Regions from separate parts of the Selenihalanaerobacter shriftii genome, predicted to be linked through region 2. Evidence: riboswitches for the same ligand, from Rfam matches in the RefSeq annotation. Region 2 holds a riboswitch; each other region holds the start of a gene.
The links. Region 2 has a riboswitch for S-adenosylmethionine ahead of B5D41_RS02140 (methionine ABC transporter ATP-binding protein). Riboswitches for the same ligand answer to the same signal wherever they lie in the genome.
Positions count from the first base shown of each region.

Region 1 (5,692 bases), on a different contig from region 2:
AGAGAAGTTTTACCGGCTCAAGTTATTTTTGAAGATGCCGTTTTTAATAGTAGTCGTGTAGCTTTGTTAATAGCTTCATTGATGAGTAAAGATTATGACTTATTAGCTACTTGTTTTGAAGATAGATTACATCAATCCTACCGACAAGACTTAGTACCAGGAATGGATTCTGTTATTAAGTATACTAAAGAGGCTGGTGCTTTAGCAGTGGCTTTAAGTGGAGCAGGCCCATCTATAATTGCTTTGACTTTAAATCAGGAGGAAAGTGTGGGAAAGACTATGGTTCAGACTTTTGCTCGTCATGGAATTGAAGCTAATTATAAGATTACCAAACCAGCTACTGAAGGTGTTATAATAGAGGAATTAAAAGATGAATAATTTTCTAATATGAATTAGCAGGAAAAGTGTTACTATATGTTGAAATTAATTGAGTAGAAGGTAGATTCACATATAGCATAGAGGAGGATTTAAATTAAATGAGTTTGAAAACAAGTATAGTTGTCGTATTGACATTATTATTAGTTATTTCAGTAACTACTTTTGCTTTTGCTACTCCTAAATATGGAGCTAAAGCTTACGGAATGGGGGGCGCATTTACTGCAGTTGCTGATGATGCCAGTGCAATTTACTGGAATCCAGCTGGCTTGGTACAAAGCGGTTTCATTGGTGCAGAATTTTCTATTGGAGCAGATCCTGATGATGATTTTATTGATGATGCTAAAGATGTCTTAGATATGCCAGAAGGACCAGAACAATATAAGGCATTATATGATTTAAATTCAACTCAGATGGGGCTTGATGGGATGTTTAATGCTAATTTTAAAAATGTTGGTATAGGTGCATTATTAACTAATTCTTTTACTTATAATAATGATGATAATCTTGAATTAAGGAATCGTTTGGATGGACAAGGAGTTATTTCTACTGGGATTAAGTTGTTGGAACCACCTATGAATATTGGTGCTTTATATGTTGGTGCTAACTTAAAAGGGTTATGGAGTAGATATGATAGCGTAACTGGATATAATAGTGGTGGTAGTGGAACTACAGAAGAAGGTGAAGCTTCAGCTACAGGTTATGGCCTTGATATAGGAATGATGGCTAAGGTGACAGATGCAGTTAATTTTGGTTTAAGTGTTAAGAATGCAACATCAGATTTAGATTGGGAGTGGGATAAGAAGCCTATTAATCCAGCCAAGTTAGATGACTCATTACCACGGACGGTAACTGCTGGAACAGCAATTAAATTACCTTATCCATTATCTGCTACTATAGCAGCAGATATTGAGAGCATTGAAGATGGTGAGGATATCTATCATGTAGGTTTTGAAAAGAATATTCTCTTTAATGGTCTTTCTTTAAGAGCAGGTATGTATAAACCGGAGAATGGTGATGAAGTAATTACTGGAGGTTTAGGATTAAATTTAGCTAATTTACATGCCAATTTAGCTATGGATGATGAAGGATATTATGCTTTGTCAGCTAACCTTAAGTTTTAATAGATAATTTTTAAGTTAAACTTGACAGTTAATAATTTAAGTGTTATACTTGCATAAAATTACAGATAAAAATTCATATATTTCATCTTTATGTATGATTAATACTATATTCTCTTATCAAGAGTGGTGGAGGGACTGGCCCTATGAAGCCCGGCAACCAGTATTCATTTAGAATAAAATGGTGCCAATTCTTGCAATCTTATTAAGATTGACAGATGAGAGAAGAGGACACAGATTAAAAGATAAAGCCTCTTCTCAAATTTGAGAAGAGGCTTTTTTAAATCATTGAGAATTTAGGAGGAGAGGAAATATGAAATCAGATGTTTTAATTAGTCTTGAGTCAGAAGTACTATTATTGGATGGAGCTATGGGGACTAAATTACAACAAGAAGATTTAGAGACTGATACGGCTCCTGAGGTTTGGAACTTAAAGAGGCCAGAAATAATAAAGCAAATCCATCAAGATTATTTAGCAGCAGGAAGCCAAATTATTCAGACTAATACCTTTGGTGCTAATCGAATTAAATTAGGTGAGTATGGGTTAGCCCAAGAAGTAGAAGAAATTAATAGAGCCGCAGTACGGATAGCTAAAGAGGTTAAAAAAGATAATTATATTGCTGGTTCTGTAGGACCATTTGGTAAGTTTTTAGCTCCTATAGGTGATGTTACTTTTGAAGAAGCTATTGATATTTTTAAGGAGCAGATTGCTATTTTAGTTGATTCAGGGGTAGATTTAATAAGCTTAGAAACCATGAGTAGTCTACAAGAATTGAGAGCAGCAGTGATAGCTGCTAAAGAAGTAAGTGATAACGTTCCAGTCATGGCTCAAATGACATTTGATGAAAATTTGCGAACATTAAGTGGAACTACTCCTAAAATAGCAGCAGTAGTATTAGATGCTTTAGGAGCAGACATTATTGGAGCTAATTGTAGTTTAGGACCACAAGGTTTGCTAGATGTTTTAAAAGAATTGAACCAAGTTACTGATAAGCCATTAATAGTTCAACCTAATGCTGGATTACCTAAAATAATAGATGGGGAAACTGTTTATCAAAAGTCTCCAGAAGAAATGACTACTTATATTAAAAAGTTTGTAGCAGAAGGAGCAAATATTATTGGAGGGTGTTGTGGAACGACTGAGGATCATATTGCGGCTTTTGCCCAAGGGTTACAAGGACTGACACCAAGTAAATCAAAATTAACTAGGAATTTTAGATTAGCCAGTCGCTCTCAGTTAATGGAATTATCAGATCAAAGTGAGAGTTTAATAATTGGAGAAAGAATTAATCCTAGTGGTAAAGAACGTTTAGCTGAAGAGTTAAAGAATAACAGTTTTAAAGTGGTTCAACAGGAGATAAATTCACAAATAAAGACAGGAGCTAAGGTTTTAGATATTAATGTTGGTGGAGCCGGTATAGATGAGGTTGAGATGATGAAAAATGTAGTACAAAAAGTACAGAATACTTCTCGAGTGCCGGTCTGCATTGATACTACAGATGTTGAATCTTTAGAAGCAGGTTTAGAAGCATTTACTGGTAAGGCTTTAATTAATTCTGTAACTGGTGAAGAAGAAAGCTTGAATCGAGTTTTACCATTGGCTAAAAAGTATGGAGCAGCTTTGGTCTGCTTAACTTTAGATGAAGATGGAATCCCTGATACAGCAGAAGGAAGATTGGAGATAGCAAGAAAAATTAAGAATAAAGCTATAAGTTATGGAATTCCACCGGAGGATCTTTTAATAGATACTTTAGTTCTAACTGCTAGTACTAAACAAGCAGAAGTAGTAGAGACTTTAAATGCTATAAAGCTAGTTAAAGAAGAGTTAGGATTAAAAACAGTATTAGGAGTTAGTAATGTTTCCTATGGTTTACCGCAGAAGCCACTATTGAATCGTACTTTCTTAGCTATGGCATTAGGATATGGGTTGGATGCTTACATAGTAGATCCTTTAGACGAAGCATTACAAAAGACAATTTTAGCTGGAGATGTATTAATTAACCGAGATCAAAATGCTGCAAAGTATATTGATGCTTTAGGACAACAAAAGGTTACACAAGATAGAAAAGTTAATGATAAAGAAGAGGATAAGGATGTTGAAAAAACTGATCTGTCAGATAAGAAGCAAAATCAAAATGATAAATCATTAGAATTGGTAAAAGAAGCTGTGCTAAAAGGAGAACTGGAAGAGATAATATCTATTTTGAAGAATGCTTTAGAGGAATATTCTTCAGATGAGTTAATGAATAAAGCTTTAATTCCTGGTATTAAAGAAGTAGGTAATAAGTATGAAACTGGTGAATACTTTTTACCACAACTAATGGCATCTGCAGAAAGTATGCAGAAAGGATTTAAATATTTAAAAGATGAATTGGGAAGTGATATTAAAACATCTTCTGCTGGAAAGGTGTTATTAGCAACAGTTAAAGGAGATGTGCATGATATCGGGAAGAATATTGTTAAAGTAGTTGTGGAAAATCATGGTTATGAAGTGTTAGATTTAGGTAAAGATGTATCCAATGAACAAATAATTGAAGCAGTTAAGCAAGAAAAAGTTGATGTAGTAGGCTTAAGTGCTTTAATGACTACTACTATGGTAGAGATGGAAGAAGTAGTTAAACGTCTTAAAGCAGAAAATTTAGATGTTAAAGTAATCTTAGGTGGAGCAGTAATAACTCAAGATTATGCAGATAAGATTGGAGCAGATGCTTATGCTATTAATGCTATTAATGCAGTAAGAGAGATTAAGAGGTTAATATAAATTATAGTTAGGGCCCTATTATTAATTAGGGCTCTTTTTTATATGCATATTAATTTAGTTTCCTGGCTTTTATAATATTTTAAATCTTTTTTAGGTACAATAACTAAAGTATTAGTTCTAATAAAAGGAGTGTCTTCAATTATGAAGATCTGTGATTATAATATTTCGGGAGTTACTTGTGACTCACGAGAAGTTAAGCCAGGATATGCATTTGTAGCAATAGAAGGATTTAAGGATGACGGGAATAAATATATAGAGAATGCTATTGAACGTGGAGCAAAAGTGATTTATACAGAACAAGATATTAAAGATACTAATGTACCAGTAGTTAAAGTTGCTAATGCCCGGGAGACTTTAGCACGTTTAGCTCATGAATTTTATGATATGCCTTCAAATAAATTAAATTTAATCGGGGTAACTGGAACTAATGGTAAGACGACGACTACTCATTTAATTGAATCGTTATTTGCTAATAATGATTTTGAAACAGGATTATTAGGAACTGTTAAAACTAAAATTGGAGATAGAATTGAAGAAGCAAAATTAACCACCCCAGATGCAGTTATGATTCATAAGTATTTACGAGAAATGGTAGATAGAAATGTAAATATTGCTTCTATGGAAGTTTCTTCACATGGAATAAAATTAAACAGGATTGATGGACTTGATTTTGATATAGTAGTACATACTAATGTAACTCGAGATCATTTGGATTTACATAATGATTTTGAAGATTATTTGTTAACTAAAAAAAGATTATTTCAACAATGCTCAGAGGAGAAGTTTGCTTTAATAAATATAGATGATGAATATAGTGAAGATATTAGAAGAGAAATTCCACCTTATGTTATTACTTATGGATTTAGTCAGGAATCTGATGTGAGAGCTATCAATCTTAAGTACGATAATACAGGTAGTCATTTTACAGTTGTCGTCCAACAGGAATTAACAACTATAAGTGGGAACAAGATTCAACCGCAACGATTTAAGATTAGGTTAGGTTTATTAGGTAAGCATAATGTATATAATGGATTAGCAACTATTATTATCGGATTACTATATGATTTAGATATTGAAAATATTCAAGAAGGCTTGAGTAAGTTCAAGCCTTTTTTTAGAAGATTAGAAGTTATTTATAATAAGGAATTTACTGTAATAGATGATTGTGCTCATAACCCAGGTAATTATCAAGCTGTATTTAACACAATTAAGGATTTAGATTATAATAATTTATATATTATTAATTCAATTCGTGGTAATCGTGGTTTAACAGTTAATAAAGAGAATGCAGAGATTATTAGTAAGCATATTCCAGGATTAAATGTAACAGAATTATATATAACTAGTTGTGAAAAATTAGTCAATCAATATGATATTGTCTCTTCACAAGAACGTGATTTATTTATTAGTACATTACAAAATAATAATATTGACT
Region 1 covers NZ_FUWM01000008.1:82,177-87,868, reverse strand. Annotated here, with positions in the region: gene thrB (homoserine kinase) at 1-378, shown strand, start outside; gene B5D41_RS05535 (PorV/PorQ family protein) at 477-1,499, shown strand; SAM riboswitch class I at 1,611-1,721, shown strand; gene B5D41_RS05530 (homocysteine S-methyltransferase family protein) at 1,810-4,257, shown strand; gene B5D41_RS05525 (Mur ligase family protein) at 4,399-5,692, shown strand, end outside.
Region 1: linked by a shared signal. The riboswitch ahead of B5D41_RS05530 (homocysteine S-methyltransferase family protein) and the one ahead of B5D41_RS02140 (methionine ABC transporter ATP-binding protein) in region 2 are both predicted to bind S-adenosylmethionine.

Region 2 (5,692 bases):
GTGGTCGGACTTATAATGGGAAGTATAGTACCTAATGTAGCTATTAACTCGGCATTAAAAGGCAGAATGTTTCCAACAGTAGCTGATCTCTTGGTTGCTTTAGCAGCAGGTAGTGCAGGTGCTTACTCCTTAATTTCAGGAGTTAGGGCTCAGATTGTTGGGGTGGTAATTGCAGCAGCTTTAATTCCAGTAATGTGTACTATGGGAATTGGGATTTCGCTAGGGAATTTGACCATGGTAGGAGGTGCTACTTTACTTTTAGTTGGTAATTATTTAGCTTTAATTCTTGCTATCATGGGGATTTTTTATTTTAAAGGGTTGAAACCACAGATATGGTATGAATTTAAAGCCCAAAAATTAATTAAAAAGAGCTTAATAATAATTATAGTGGTAACTATTATTTTAAGCTTGCCGCTATCTTGGATGACTTATCAACGTATGATTAAGGAACAACCTGAAGATATTGTACGCAAAGTATATAGAGAAAGCTTTGGTGATGAATTAGAAACGAATTTGTTAGAAATAGGAGTTCAGGGTAAGACAGTAGAGTTATTTATTTATACCCCTAAAGGGACAGATGAGTACTTTTTTAGATTAATAGAGAAGAGGGTTAAGAAGAGGTTAGGTTCAGATTATAGAGTCATTTTTGAAGTTATTCCAACTAAACGATTTCAACTTCCTTTAGACTCTTTATAAAGTTTCTTGACAAGTAATCTAAGTTCTGGTAAAATCATGAATACACATAAACCTAGTGGCTTAGTTGGAATTAAAATTAGGAGGGTATAATCATGAAAAAAGTAGAAGATATAACAGAATTAATAGGTGATACTCCGATAGTAAAGTTGAATAGAATTGTACCGGAAAATAGTGCTGATATTTATGTAAAATTAGAATCTTTTAACCCAGGAGGAAGTATTAAAGATAGAATAGGTTTAAGTATGATTGAATCTGCAGAAGCATCTGGCAAATTAAATTCTGGCGGGACTATTGTGGAACCGACTAGCGGTAATACAGGTATAGGGCTTGCTTTGGCTGGAAATGCAAAAGGATATAATGTTATTTTAACTATGCCTGAGTCAATGAGTCAAGAACGCAGAAACTTACTTAGTGCTTATGGAGCTAAATTGGTGTTAACTCCTGGGTCTGAAGGAATGCCTGGAGCTATTCGAAAAGCAGAAGAATTAGTAGCAGAACATGATGAATACTTTATGCCACAACAATTTAATAATTCTGCTAATCCTGAAATTCATCGTAATAATACTGCTCAAGAAATTTTGGAAGCTATGGATAGAGATATTGATGCATTTGTAGCTGGAGTAGGTACTGGAGGAACAATAACAGGAGTAGGAGAAGTATTAAAAGAAGAATTAGAAGATATTAAAGTTTATGCAGTAGAACCTAAGACATCTGCAGTTATTGCTGGTGAAGACCCTGGTCCTCATGGAATTCAAGGGATTGGTGCTGGATTTATTCCAGATGTGTTAAATACTAATCTTATAGATGATGCTATGAAGATAACTGATGAGGAAGCAAAGAAGACAGCTCGAAGTTTAGCCCAAAAGGAAGGGGTTTTAGCCGGTATTTCTTCTGGAGCAGCTGTGGCTGCAGCTTTAAAAGTAGCAGATGAATTGGATAGTAAGCAGAAGGTAGTAGTTATTGCTCCAGATACAGGTGAAAGATATTTAAGCACTGATCTTTTTTAAAGAAGAATAATTTATAATCAAATTTTGCAAATGATTCTTGACAAAACTTTTAGGCCATGATATTATGTTAGTAACTTAATAATAGACTCTTATCAAGAGAGGTGGAGGGACTGGCCCGATGAAGCCCGGCAACCGGTAGTATAAGTTCGCAATACTATAGCGGTGCCAAATCCTGCAGCAAAAATGCTGGAAGATGAGAAGAGTGGTTAGAATAATCAACCTCTTCTCTTTGAGAAGAGGTTTTTTTAATTCAGAGAATATTATTTTAAATAGTAGTGAAATGAGAAAGGTGATAATGATGATTAAGATTAAAGGTTTGAGTAAAGTATATAGTAGTGAAGAAGGGCAAGTAGTTGCATTAAAGAATGTTAATTTTGAAATTAAGTCAGGAGATATTTTTGGAATTATCGGTCCTAGTGGAGCTGGGAAAAGCAGTTTCATTAGATGCTTGAATTTATTAGAAGAACCTACAGAAGGTCAAGTGATTGTAAATGGTCAAGATTTAACAAAATTAAATACTAAAGAATTGCGACAAGCTAGGAAAAAGATTGGTATGATATTTCAAGGTTTTAATCTTTTGCAGAGTAGGACAGTTGCAGATAATGTGGCTTTTCCATTAGAATTAGCAGGTGTTAGTAAGTCAGATATTAAAAATAAAGTTAATGAATTATTAGATTTAGTAGGGTTAGCTGATAAAGCTAATAATTATCCTGCACAGTTAAGTGGAGGTCAACAACAGAGAGTGGGAGTAGCTAGGGCTTTAGCCAACGAACCTAAATTATTATTATGTGATGAGGCAACTTCATCATTAGATCCTGAGACTACAGATTCTATTTTAGATTTATTAAAAGATATTAATGAAAAGTTAGGAATTACTATTGTATTAATCACTCATGAAATGGAAGTTATAAAGCAGATTTGTGATAGGGTTGCAGTTTTAGAAAAAGGTTATATTATTGAAGAGGGGGAGACTATTCAAGTCTTCACTGATCCTAAGCATGAAACTACAAAACGATTTGTGCAGAGTGTAATTAATGCTGATATTCCTGAAGAGTTTTATCAAAGAAGTAGTGTGTTAGAATCAAAATCAGGTAAGCTAATCAAAGTTTCTTTTGTTGGTGAGGTAGTAAAAGAGCCTACTTTTTCTACAATTATTAAAGAATTTGACATAGATGCTAATATTCTATATGGAAATATTGATAAAATTCAAGAGACTTCTTTTGGCATTCTCTTAATCGAATTAACAGGAAATAATTTTCAAATAAAGCAAGCGGTTAATTATTTACATGAAGAAGGTTTACAAGTGGAGGTGGTTAGAAGTGATGAGTCTGTTAGAGCAATTAGCTAGTAATTTAGATTTGTTGTGGGGAGGGTTGCAGGAAACATTATATATGGTTATAGTTTCTATGACTATTGCCAGTATTTTTGGAATGCCTCTAGGGGTTAGTGTAGTTGTTACAGAACCAGATAATATTTTAGAGAATAAGAAAATTAATTTTGTTTTAGGTTCAATTATAAATATTGCCCGTTCGATTCCATTTATTATTTTAATGGTAGCTATTATTCCTTTTACTAGACTCGTAGTAGGAACTTCTATCGGAACTACCGCCGCTATTGTACCTTTAGCAGTAGCAGCTATACCGTTTATAGGGCGAATTGTGGAAAATGCTTTAAAAGAAGTCGATTCAGGAGTAATAGAGGCTGCAGAATCTATGGGAGCTACTCCTTGGGAGATTATTAGTAAGGTTTTAATCCCAGAAGCTTTACCTTCATTAATTTTAGGCTTAACTTTGGCGGTTATTAGTTTAATCGGTTACTCAGCAATTGTAGGAGCAATTGGTGGTGGTGGATTAGGAGATATAGCCGTTAGATATGGTTACCAGCGTTTTCAAGGAGATATTATGTTACAGACAGTAGTTATCTTAGTTGTTTTAGTCCAGTTAATTCAATCAACTGGAAACTTATTAGCAGGAAGGTTAGATAAGTCAGCTTAACAAACTGATTAATTTAAAATATCTAATTTCAAATATATAAATTAAAATAATTAAGTAATGAGGAGTGAGTATTAATGTTTAGGAATAAGAAATTTTTAATTTCAATTGTATTATTAGTTGTAGTTGGTTTGGCAGCAGGTTGTGGTGGTAATCAAGGTGCGCAAAAAGAAGTAGGAGCAGAGAAGACAACATTAACTGTGGGAGCAACTCCAGTACCTCATACTGAAATATTAGAAAAAATTAAACCAATATTAGCTAAGGAAGGTATTGAATTAGAAATAAAAGAATTTACTGATTATGTAACACCTAATATTGCTTTAGCTGACGGTAGTATAGATGCTAATTTCTTTCAACATGTACCTTATCTAAATGATTTTAAAGAAGAAAGAGATTTAGATCTTACTTATATAGCTAAGGTTCATATTGAACCAATGGGACTTTATTCAAAAAAGATTAGTTCTTTAGATGAGATTGAAGATGGAGCAACTATTGCTTTACCTAATGATGTTACTAATGAAGGTCGTTCGTTACTCTTATTAGCTGAACATGGCTTAATAAAGTTAGATAAGGATGCTGGTTTAAAGGCAACTCCAGTGGATATTGTGGAAAATCCTAAGAACTTAAAGTTTGAAGAAATAGCAGCTGCTCAATTGCCACGAGTATTACCTGATGTAACAGCAGCTGTAATCAATACTAACTACGCTTTAGAAGCTGATTTAGTACCTACTAAAGATGCAATTATTATGGAGGGTAGTGAGTCACCATATGCTAATGTATTAGCAGTTAAAATGGAAGATAAAGATAATGAAGCACTAAATAAATTGGCTGATGCCTTAACTTCTAAACCAGTTAAGAAGTTCATTCAAGAGAAATATAAAGGATCTATTGTTGCAACTTTTTAGAATTATTTAGCCCCTCTTCTTAATAGAAGAGGGGTTTCTTATTTAAATGAAGCTATATTTTTTTAAGTTGTGGATAATATGTTAATAGTAGTAAAAATCTATTTAAAAAATGTATTGGTTAATTTTAATGAGTATTATATAATATATTTACTGTTAAGTATATTAACAGTAAGAGTTTGAGTTAATAATTTATGTAGGAGGGTTATAATGTCTAACTATGATCTTAGTAGTGAGGAATTACAGAGATATGATAGACATATTATCTTAGATGAAATAGGTCAGGAAGGTCAACAGAAATTAAAAGAATCAAGTGTTTTAATAGTAGGGGCTGGAGGTTTAGGTTCACCAGTAGCTTACTATTTGGCTGCTGTTGGGATAGGGTGTATTGGAATTATTGATTTTGATGAGATAGAGCTTAGTAATTTACAAAGACAAATTCTACATAGCACTAGTAATATAGGTAGTTTTAAAGTTGATTCAGCTGAGAAGAGTTTAAAAGCTTTAAATCCCAATTTAGATATTATTACTTATCAGGCTTCTTTAAAGACAGATAATGTAGAAGATTTAGTTATGAGATATGATATTGTGATTAATTGTGTTGATAATTTTGCAAGTAGATATTTAATAAATGATGCGTGTGTATCGAATAATATTCCATTAATAGAGGCAGGAGTTTTGGGGTTTGAAGGACAAGTTATGGTGATTATTCCTGGGAAGGGGCCATGTTATCGTTGTATTTTCCCTGAATCTTCTAAACAAGGTAGGATTTCTGCGGATAAGGAGATAGGGGTATTGGGAGCAGTTGCTGGTACTATTGGTACTTTACAAGCTACAGAGGCTATAAAATACTTGTTGGGTATTGGTGAGCTTCTGTTCAGTAAATTATTAATATATGATGCTCTACATGCTTCGTTTAGAAAAGTAGAACTTAAAGCTAATCCGAGATGTCCTATTTGTGGTGATGATTCTAGTATTACTGAATTAAATAATTAATTAATAAACTTAAAATTAAAAACATTACCTAGTTAAGCAGATTATGATTAATCATAATCTGCTTTTTTTATTCACAATTTAATCTCTCCTGCATAAGTAT
Region 2 covers NZ_FUWM01000004.1:158,178-163,869, reverse strand. Annotated here, with positions in the region: gene B5D41_RS02150 (TIGR00341 family protein) at 1-696, shown strand, start outside; gene cysK (cysteine synthase A) at 789-1,703, shown strand; SAM riboswitch class I at 1,790-1,903, shown strand; gene B5D41_RS02140 (methionine ABC transporter ATP-binding protein) at 2,002-3,051, shown strand; gene B5D41_RS02135 (methionine ABC transporter permease) at 3,026-3,697, shown strand; gene B5D41_RS02130 (MetQ/NlpA family ABC transporter substrate-binding protein) at 3,772-4,599, shown strand; gene B5D41_RS02125 (HesA/MoeB/ThiF family protein) at 4,807-5,592, shown strand.

Region 3 (5,692 bases), on a different contig from region 2:
ATGTACCGACTCTGACATTGAGGACATATATCAGGAACTTTCTTCCGATGATCACAATAATGACAACGCAATGATACTTGATCAGCATGATATGTTAGAGAAACATCACAATTAGGACATTCTAATACAAAACCACATTCTCGACAGAGAACAAATGTTGAAAATCCTCGTCTATTTAAAAATAGTATTATTTGTTCATTTTTAGCTAACCTGTCTTCAATAGCAGTTGCTAATGGCTTACTAAACATGCTTCTATTATCAGCCTTTAACTCTTCTCGCATATCTATTACTTCAACTGGAGGTAAAGGTTTATCATCTATTCGCTTACTTAAATTAGCAAATTCGTGCTCACCTTCTTGAACTCGATAATATGTTTCTAATGCTGGCGTTGCAGTTCCTAGAATAACCATTGCTTCATTTAATTCTGCCCTTTTAGTAGCTACATCTCTAGTTTGATATTTAGGATGAGAACTCTGTTTATATGAAGTTTCATGTTCTTCATCAATAATTATTAACCCTAAATTATTAAAAGGAGCAAAAACAGCAGACCTAGCTCCTACTACTACTTTAGCTTTCCCCTTTTTCATTCTCAGCCATTCATCATATCTTTCTCCATTTGAAAGCCGACTATGATAGATAGCAACTTGTCTTCCAAATCTTCCTTTAAACCTCTCAACCGTCTGAGGAGTTAAAGAAATTTCTGGAATTAATACAATAGCTTCTTCTCCTTCATCTAATACTTTAGATATTGCTTGTAAATATACTTCTGTCTTTCCACTTCCAGTTACACCTTTTAATAACATAGTACTAGCTTCAGATTGATTAAGTAATTTTTCTGCTTTATTTAAAGCCTTTCGTTGTTCTTGATTTAAGGTTAAAGGATTAGTAGAATCAAAATCAACTTCTGAATAAGGATTTCTTCTAACGTCTACTTCTTCATATCTAATTAATCCCTTCTCATATAGACGTCTTATGGTTCCGGAAGTAGTATTAACTGCCTTAGCTAGAGTACTCGTTCTTAAATGCCCCCCTTGATTTTCCATTAAATATTGCAAAACTTCTTTCTGTTTATAGGCCCTACTACTCATTTCCGCTAATTTCTCTTTCATTTTAGGCAAAGAATATTTCAGCTTAACTATTCTCTTTTCTTTCTTCTTTCTTTGTCCTGAAGGAATAACACATTTTAAAGCAGTAATTAAATGGGACTGATAATAATTTGCCATCCACTCAGCTAACTTCAAAATTTCTTCGTTAAAAAGCGATAAATAACTTGTTAACTTTATTATCTCTTTTATATTCTTTATATCAGTCTCTATTTTATCCATTAATCCAACTACATAACCGGTTAAACTTCGATTCCCAAATGGAACTTTAACTTCATAACCAATCTCAATTTCTTTTCTTAACTCCACTGGAATCGCATAAGTAAAAGGCTTATCTACTTCACTAACCGGTAAGTCTACAACTACTTTTGCATACTTACACTCCATCTTTTTTTGCCACCTTCTCCTAAACTGCTTAATTCTTACAACTATTATTATTCAAGACCTAACCCAATATTCCTTTAAAAAGATGCAAAGAGACCATTAGTTATATTTATCCAAAAGCTCATTTATCTATTGATTTGATATGTTAAAAAGCTAGACACAATAAGTGCCTAGCTTTATGTTATAAAAATCTAAACTTTTTTCTATTTAAATCATTATTCATTATCTTCTACAATCCTGCTTCTTTTTTTAAAATATCTGCTTTATCTGTTCTTTCCCATGGCAAATCTAAATCATTACGTCCAAAATGACCGTAAGCAGCTACATCTTGATATATAGGTTGTCTCAATTCTAACTCTTTAATAATCTGAGCTGGACGTAAATCAAAATGTTTTTGAATTAGATCTTCAACAACTTCCTCATCAACTTTAGATGTGCCAAATGTATCTACCATAACAGAAACTGGAGATGCAACTCCAATAGCATAAGCCAACTGCACCTCACATTTATCAGCTAAACCAGCTGCTACCACATTTTTAGCTACATAGCGAGAGGCATAAGCCGCTGATCTATCTACCTTCGTTGGATCCTTACCAGAAAACGCTCCACCACCATGACGAGCTGTTCCTCCATATGTATCAACAATAATCTTTCTTCCAGTTAAGCCTACATCTCCTTTAGGCCCACCAATTACGAAACGTCCGGTTGGATTTACTAAATATTTAGTCTCACTATCTAACATATCTTTAGAGATAATCGGCTTAACAACCTTAGAAATAATATCCCTTTCAATCTGTTCTAATGAGACATCAGCTTTATGTTGAGTAGAGACTACCACAGTATCTACTCTTACTGGCTTGTCTCCTTCATACTCAATAGTAACCTGAGTCTTTCCATCCGGACGTAAGTAAGGCAAAACTTCTTCTTTTCTTACCTCTGCTAATTTTCTAGCTAGTTTGTGAGCTAGAGTAATCGGTAATGGCATTAATTCTTCAGTTTCATTACTAGCATAACCAAACATTAACCCTTGATCTCCAGCTCCTAATTCCTCCTCTTCTTCAGCTAGCCCTTCTTTTGCTTCTAAAGCCTCATCTACTCCCATAGCAATATCAGGTGACTGCTCATCAATAGAAGTCAAAATAGCACATGTACCCGCATCAAATCCATACTTAGCATTAGTATAACCAATCTCCTTCACTTTTTTACGAGCAACTTTGGGAATATCAACATAACAATCTGTTGATATTTCTCCAGAAATCAAAACCATACCAGTAGTTACTAATGTCTCACAAGCAACTCGAGCCTGAGGATCTTGACTAAAAATAGCATCTAAAACTGCATCAGAAATTTGATCAGCAACTTTATCAGGATGTCCCTCAGTTACTGATTCTGATGTAAATAAATAATGATTATTGGACATTATATCACCTCTTAATTTAAATGGATTCATTATAAATAAAAAATTCTCTCCTTATTGGAGAGATATTTAAAAAACATTACTACATCTCTCAAGATACTCTTGCAGGAATTAGCACCATGCACTGCTGCGCTGGTTGCCGGGTTTCCTAGGGCCTGTCCCTCCACCACTCTTGATGTTACTAAATATTCATTTTAAAATACAATATTATGTTAACATATCCAATATTAGTTGTCAATTAATATCTTGTTAAATTAACCTTTGCTTTCTTCTAATAAAGAAGAGAGACTCTATTAGTCTCCCCTTAATTCCTTTCATTTATAAAATTATTGTGCTAATAAAATTCGATCATTCATCAATTCCTCACCTTTAGCTTGAGCAAATTTATCTAATAAATCATCTACTGTTAAATGTTTTCTTTCTGGATTCTTAATATCCAATACTATTTCCCCATTATCCATCATAATAGTTCTATTACCTAAATTTAATGCTTGATTTAAATCATGAGTTACCATTAATACAGTTAAACTATGCTTAACTACTATACTTTTAGTCAAATCAATTACTTGTTGAGCAGTCTTAGGATCTAAAGCAGCTGTATGTTCATCTAATAATAAAACCTTTGGTTTAGCAATAGTAGCCATTAATAAAGTTAAAGATTGACGCTGCCCTCCAGATAATAATCCAACCTTATCTGTCAATCTATCCTCAAGACCTAATCCTAATAGACTCAAATATTCTTTAAACTCGTCTCTTCTTTCTTTATTTACTCCGATCCCCAATCCGCGCTTTTTGCCTCTAGCTGCTGCCATAGCTAAATTCTCTTCAATAGACATAGTCGCTGCAGTACCTTGTAAAGGGTCTTGAAAGACACGACCTATTAAACCAGCTCTCTTATAATCTGGCATATTTGTTACATCTTTATCATCTACTTGAATATTTCCTGCATCTATTCTAAAGCTACCTGCAATCGAATTTAAAAGGGTAGACTTTCCTGCACCATTACTACCGATAATAGTTACAAAATCACCGGTTCTTAATTCTAAATCTACACCTTTTAAAGCCACATTTTCGTTAACCGTACCACGATTAAAAATTTTACGAATCCCGTTTACTTTTAAAATTTCAGCTCACCTCCTAAAATCATGATGTACCTTTCGATAAAAAATTAAGTTTAAAATCTTCTTTTATAGTTGGAGCTGATAAAGCAGTAATTACTAAAACAGCCGTAACAATTTTCAAATCTGTAGGTGCAAAACCTAATCTTAATGCTGTAGTAATTGCTAAACGATATAGCAATGAACCACCAATAACACTTATAGTAGCTAAAATAATTCTTCGACTGCTAAAAATTACTTCTCCAATAATCACAGAAGCTAAGCCTATAATAATCATTCCAATTCCCATTCCAACATCAGCAAAACCTTGATATTGAGCTACTAAGGAACCAGATAAGGCTACTAAACCATTAGATAATGCTAATCCTAAAATGGTCATTGAATCCGTATTTACTCCCATACTTCGAATCATTTGTGGATTATCTCCGGTTGCTCTCAAAGCTAAACCTAATTCTGTATGCAAGAACCAATCAACCATAAACTTTATAACTAAAACTATGACTAAAAAGAATATTCCTGCTTGCCATTCTCCATTTAAGCTTATTGCATCTAATTTAGTTAGGATGGTCTCCTGATTAAGTAATGGAATATTAGCTCTACCCATAATTCGTAAATTAATCGAATATAAAGCAGTCATAGTTAAAATTCCTGATAAAAGCCCAGTAATCTTTAATTTTGTATTCAAAAAACCAGTAATACTTCCAGCTAATGCTCCAAATAAGACTGCTGCTAATGTAGCAACTATTGGATCTACTCCGTCAATAATTAGCTTAGCAGTAATGGCAGCTCCTAAGGGGAAACTCCCATCTACCGTTAAATCCGGAAAATCTAAAATCCTAAATGTTAAATAGACTCCTAAAGCCATAACACCATAAACTAGCCCTTGTTCTATTGATCCTAATGCTACACTCAATAGCATAACCTAACACTCCAATCTGCACTTAATTTAATTATTTATTATTTAAGACTTCTTTTGCGTTATCTAAAATTTCCTGGGGAATAGATACATTCATCTTTTCGGCTGCATCTTTATTAATAATTAACTCAGTCGTCTTTAAGTACTCAATCGGCATCTGCGCTGGATCTGCTCCTTTAATTACTTTAACTGCCATCTCACCAGTCTGCTTTCCTAACTTATAATAATTAATCCCTATAGTTGCTAAAGCTCCACGCTCAACCATGCCTTCTTCTCCGACAACCAAAGGTAAATCCTCTTCACTTGCTACTTTTACTACAGCTTCTATAGCAGAAGCAACTGTATTATCTGTAGGAACATAAAATGCATCTACTTTCCCTATTAATGTCTGAGTAGCCTGTAATACATCACTAGTAGTACTAACTGTACCATTTTCTAAATTTAAACCTAAATCTTTAGCTGCTTTTTCAGCTATTTTAGCCTGAACCACTGAGTTAGTTTCTCCAGCATTATATATAATTCCTATATTTTGAATATTAGGTTTAATCTTCTTTAGTAATTGTAACTGTTTGCGAACCGGTGTTAAGTCACTAGTTCCTGTTACATTAGTCCCTGGCCTCTTTAAATTCTTAACTAAACCAGCAGCTTTAGGATCTGTTACCGCTGTAATTAGAATCGGAATGTCTGAAGTAACATTAGCTGCTGCTTGCGCTGTTGGAGTAGCAATAGCCAAAATCATATCTACCTGATTATT
Region 3 covers NZ_FUWM01000003.1:153,814-159,505, forward strand. Annotated here, with positions in the region: gene priA (primosomal protein N') at 1-1,490, opposite strand, end outside; gene metK (methionine adenosyltransferase) at 1,717-2,907, opposite strand; SAM riboswitch class I at 2,986-3,086, opposite strand; gene B5D41_RS00720 (ABC transporter ATP-binding protein) at 3,231-4,028, opposite strand; gene B5D41_RS00725 (ABC transporter permease) at 4,048-4,941, opposite strand; gene B5D41_RS00730 (ABC transporter substrate-binding protein) at 4,973-5,692, opposite strand, start outside.
Region 3: linked by a shared signal. The riboswitch ahead of metK (methionine adenosyltransferase) and the one ahead of B5D41_RS02140 (methionine ABC transporter ATP-binding protein) in region 2 are both predicted to bind S-adenosylmethionine.

Region 4 (5,692 bases), on a different contig from region 2:
ATTGATAACAGGAGAAGTGATAAGGCGATAATATTTAAAGGGGGTTAAAATAGTGTTAACAGAGAGTAGAAAGGAAAAATTAATAACTTTATGTCAAGAACTTATAAAAGCACCTAGTTATTCAGGAGAGGAAGAAGAAGTAACAAAGGCAGTAAAGAATAATATGCAAAAATTAGGTTTTGATAATGTTAAGATTGATAAATATGGAAGTATGATTGGGCATATTAAAGGTAAGGGTACCGGTAAAAGTATTCTTTTCGATGGACATATTGATACTGTGGGTATTTCAGATAGAAGTTTATGGAGTCATGACCCATTTGGGGCAGAAATTGTTGATAATAAGATTTATGGACGTGGTGCTTCAGATATGAAGGGGTCAGTAGCAGCAATGATTTATGCTGCTAGCTGTTTTGCTGAAGACAAGAACTTTAAAGGCGATGTATATATTTCTTGTTCTGTTCATGAGGAATGTTTTGAAGGGGTAGCAGGAAGAGAGATTAGCGAATATGTAGAGCCTGATTACGTAGTAATAGGTGAGGCAACTAATTTAAATTTAGCAAGAGGACAACGTGGCAGAGCGGAAATAAAAGTAGAAACATTGGGTAAGACAGCACATTCTTCTAACCCACAAATAGGGAAGAATGCTATACGCCATATGATAAACCTAATGCAAGAAATTGATAATATCGATTTAAATGAACACGATGTTCTAGGAGAAGGAATTTTAGAAGTAACAGATATTATTTCTAATCCATATCCTGGGGCTTCAGTTGTTCCTAATTTATGCAAAGCAACTTATGATAGAAGAACATTAGTAGGAGAAACAAAAGAATCGGTATTGAATCAGATAGAAGAAGAAATTAATCGTCTTAAAGAGATAGATGAAGATTTAGAAGCACGAGTATATTATGCAGAAGATGAAGAAGACTGCTGGACAGGAGAAAAGATTAAGGCAGAACGGTTCTTTCCAGCATGGTTGTATGATAAAGACCACGAATTAGTTCAAAAGGCTTCAACCGGTCTGGCACAAGTAGGTTTAAATCCTGAGATATCACATTATTCATTTTGTACTAACGGTAGTCATTTTGCTGGAGAAAAGAATATTCCAACTGTTGGGTTTGGACCGTCTCAAGAACATTTAGCTCATGTTATAGATGAGCATATTGAGGTTGATCAATTATTAAAAGGATGCAAGGGTTTTTATGGGATTATGGAAGCAGTTTTAAAATAATTTTGATTATATATAATTTAATAATACAAAGTTAGTGAAGAATAATAAAGTTTATATGAATTTATTATTGACAAACCTATAGATGTTCTGTTAAAATAAATACTAAGTTATAAAAATAAAACATAATATGAATCTCTTATCAAGAGAGGTGGAGGGACTGGCCCGATGAAGCCCGGCAACCAGCTACTTAAAATTTATTTTAAGTAAGCAGTGGTGCCAAATCCTGCAGAACGGATTGTTCTGATAGATGAGAAGAGTGGTAAAATAACCCCTTCTGCATTTGTCAGGAGGGGATTTCTTTATTTAACTATAAATAAAGCTTGGTAGAGATTCGAAAACAGAGGAGGATTCAAATGAAGAAAAAGATTACTGTAACATTTGTGATCATTGTTTTGTTGGCTAGTCTAGTTATTGGATGTTCAAATAGTAAGGAGAGTAAGGTGAATAATGCAAGTCAGGAAGCGAGTTCTGAGAAGAGAGTTTTAAAGGTGGGGGCAACAGCTGGACCATTTACTGAGATTTTAGAAAAAGTAAAGCCGATTTTAGCTAAAGAAGGTGTTGAATTAGAAATTGTTACATTTACTGATTATGTAGCCCCTAATTTAGCTTTATCAGAAGGGGAAATAGACGCTAATACTTTTCAACATATTCCATACTTCAATAGTTTTAAAGAAGGTCGAAATCTTAACTTAACGACAGTAGGGAAGACAATAATAATTCCTATGGCTATCTATTCAAATAAGTATAAATCACTTGACCAATTGCCTAAAGGAGCAACAATTGCCATACCTAATGATCCTACTAATGGTGGTCGAGCCTTATTGCTTTTGGCTAAAGCAGGTGTATTTGAATTAAAAGAAGGTGTTGGGATAAATGCAACAGTTAGCGATATAGTAGAGAATCCTAAAAATATTAAGATTCATGAAGTGGACGCAGCTCAAACAGCTCGAGTACTTCCAGATGTTGATGCAGCTGCTGTAAATAGTAATTATGCTTTGGAATTAGATATGAATCCTAGAAAAGATTCTATACTTATAGAAGATGCAGATTCGCCTTATGTATGTATTGTAGCTGTAAGACCAGAGGATAAAGATGATCCTATTATTAAAAAGTTTGTGAAAGCCTATCAGTCAGAAGAAGTAAGAAAATTTATTAATGAAAACTTTAATGGTTCTGTTATTCCAGCATTTTAAATAATTGTTTTTAAGGAGGTAATAGCTATGCATTTAGTAATGGCATCACCCAATAGATATATACAAGAAAGTGGTATCTTAAAGGAAACTGGTAAACATATAACACCACTTGGCAACAAAGTTTTATTAGTAGGAGATAAGACGACTCTTGCAGTAGTTAGAGAAGATTTAACAGAAAGTCTAAATAATGAAGATATTAAGTATAAAGAAGAAGTATTTGGAGGAGAGGTTACCAAAAAAGAAGCAAAAAGGATTGCTAAATTAACTGAAGATGAAGGTTTTGAGGTAATAATCGGTATTGGTGGTGGAAAAGCAATAGATACTGCCAAAGCAGCAGCAGCTTTTGCTGATTATCCATTTGTTGCAGTACCTACAATAGCTTCTAATTGTGCTCCTTGGACTCCACTATCTGTATTCTATAATGAAGAAGGGGAATTCGAAGAATATGTAATATTTCAGTATAGTCCGACCCTTGTATTAGTGGATACTGAGATTATTGCTAAGTCACCTATAAATTATTTTAAAGCTGGAATTGCTGATACAGTAGTTAAATGGTATGAGGCAAGAGCTTCATCAGCTAAGAAGGAGAAGAATATTCCTACTCAAGCAGCTTTAAATGTGGCTCAACAATGTGCAGAGAATTTATTTAAATATGGAGTTCAAGCATCTTATGATCTAGAAAAGAAAAGACCTACCAAAGCAGTAGAAAAAACAGTAGATTGTATAATTGCTTTAAGTGGAATGGTAGGAGGTTTAGGAAGTGATAATTGTCGTATAGCAGCTGCCCATGCTGTTCATAATGGGTTTACAGTTTTAGATGAAACTCATAATATGTTACATGGCGAGAAAGTGGCTTATGGTAATCTTGTTCAATTAGTGTTAGAAGATGATAAAGAAAATTTTCATAAACTGATGGATTTCTTAAAAAAATTAGATCAGCCTATAACTCTAAAAGGGTTAGATCTTAAAGAAGTTACTGAAAGTGATTTAAGAAAAGTTGCTAAAGCGACTTGTAAGCCTGAAGAATCTGTTCATAATATGCCTTTTAAAATTACATCAGATATGGTGTTAGACGCTATAAAAAAAGTTGATAAGAGTGGCCAGAGTTTATTATAGTCCATCATTTTCCTTTTCTAAAAGAGAGTAGTTTGATTTAAATCAAACTACTCTCTTTTAATATTAATAATTTTTTATTAAAATTTTAAAGTAAAATTAGTTTAAAAAACCACAAAAATTAAGCTTTTTATAAATCCTAGCCCAGGAACGACGACAAAAGAGTATGGACAAATCCTTATCCTTAGCTTGGGCTTTTACTTGATTACATAAATTGTGACTAACATAATCAGTAAGAACTAATACCATATCTGTTTCTTTAGTCAAATGACAAGCTTTACATTTACGGCCTGTTATATGACTTACACAATCAAACCCTAACTGTTTTAACCTGTTTGGAATTTTTCCTAATTTATCTCCACCTATAATAGTGATTGACATTTATCTCACCCTCTTTATTTATGTAGATAAAAATTTATAATTTTAAAATAATACCACTTAAAATGATAATCATTATCATTTAGATATAATATTAGCATACTTATTGCAATTTGTCAAGGGTGTAAAGAGTGCAAGTGGTCAAAAATCTCCGGAAACGGGGCTTTTTATAATTAATTTCTTATGAAGAATTTTATAGGGATAAAAAGATATGATGCAGAAGTTTAGTTTACTTGTAAATATAAATAAAAAATTATTTATGGCTTTGCAGGAATACTAAAATTTATCATGTAATAGTAATATAACAATGAAGAAGTGATAGTTATGAGGAGGGAGTATTATTTTAATAGTTGGAATTAACGGTAGCCCTAATGAAGATGGGAATACAAAATATTTACTAGATAAAGCATTAGATGCAGCAAAAGCAGAAGGAGCTAAGACAGAAGTAATTCAAGTTTCTGATGCATTAGCGGAATTAGATGAACCATATTGTACTGCTTGTTCACAGCCTTGTGTTGGGGCTTGTTATGGGGATACTAAACTAGAGGAATATCATGAATTATTAGCTAAAGCTGATGGAGTTATAGTTGGTAGTCCAGTCTACTTTGGTACAGTTAGTGGTCAGTTAAAAGGATTTTGGGATATGACTCGATCTCTAAGAGGTGAAAAAAGCTTATTAAATACTGTAGGTGGTGCCTTATCAGTTGGTGCTGGTAGATTTGGTGGTCAAGAGACTACCTTAAAAGCTATTCATGATATGATGTTAGTTCAAGGTGTAATAGTTGTTGGAGATGGAGATAGTGAAAGTGATGCTGGTCATCAAGGCGCTGCTGGTCAAATGAAATCAGCCGAAGATGAAAATGCTCAAACACGTGCAGAAATTATAGGTAGAAGAGTAGCTAAAGTGGCTAAAGCTACCATGGATTTAAGATAAAGAATTAAAGAACATTAATTAAGTGAATAATATTGATTAGATACTAAAGCGGCTATCACAACTGATAGCCGCTTTAGCTTTAGTGATAAAAATAGTAATTAAATTAAGAATATAATCCTTGAATAAATTTCAGTAATTTTTGTTAGCCTAATGTTGATAATTTATTTTAGTATGTTATAATTTAATTAAGTGTTAACTTAATTAAATTCAAAGTGCTTAAGGAGGTGTTAATATAATGTGTAACTCAAATAATTCTAAATGTAAACACCCAGAAAAGCTTAAAGGCAAGCCAGGTGAATGTTCTCAGGAACGGATTCGGAAATGTCATGGTGAACAAAAGGGGCATTCTTGTAAAAATAATAAAGAAGAGTAATTAGATTTATAATACGGAGCCTATCAATAGGCTCCGTATTATAATAATTAAGAAAAAAGTTGAGGTGATATTATTGGTTTATGGATTAACTTTAATTTTAATAATCATTCTTTTTATTAAAGATAAAGAGAAAACAATTGCTGGGATTAAGAAAGGTATTAAAAAACTCAATAAAAATTTACCGGTTTTTTTAAATATGATAATTTTAGTAGCAATTTCTTTATATTTTGTTTCTGATGAATTAATTGTTAAATATTTAGGACAAGGGAGCGGTTGGCTTGGAGTTTTATTAGCAAGTCTTTTAGGGTCTATTTCTTTAATGCCTGGCTTTATTGCTTTTCCTCTCTCAGGATTACTTTTAAATAAAGGGGTTAGCTATACCGTAATTGCTGTTTTTACTACGACTTTAATGATGGTTGGGATATTAACTTATCCAGTAGAAAAAGAGTTTTTTGGAGTTAAGGTAACTA
Region 4 covers NZ_FUWM01000012.1:27,637-33,328, forward strand. Annotated here, with positions in the region: gene B5D41_RS07850 (N-acyl-D-amino-acid deacylase family protein) at 1-31, shown strand, start outside; gene B5D41_RS07855 (YgeY family selenium metabolism-linked hydrolase) at 53-1,231, shown strand; SAM riboswitch class I at 1,365-1,485, shown strand; gene B5D41_RS07860 (MetQ/NlpA family ABC transporter substrate-binding protein) at 1,585-2,424, shown strand; gene B5D41_RS07865 (iron-containing alcohol dehydrogenase family protein) at 2,452-3,540, shown strand; gene B5D41_RS07870 (DUF2325 domain-containing protein) at 3,637-3,918, opposite strand; gene B5D41_RS07875 (flavodoxin family protein) at 4,271-4,849, shown strand; gene B5D41_RS14245 (hypothetical protein) at 5,085-5,222, shown strand; gene B5D41_RS07880 (conserved protein, permease-related protein) at 5,296-5,692, shown strand, end outside.
Region 4: linked by a shared signal. The riboswitch ahead of B5D41_RS07860 (MetQ/NlpA family ABC transporter substrate-binding protein) and the one ahead of B5D41_RS02140 (methionine ABC transporter ATP-binding protein) in region 2 are both predicted to bind S-adenosylmethionine.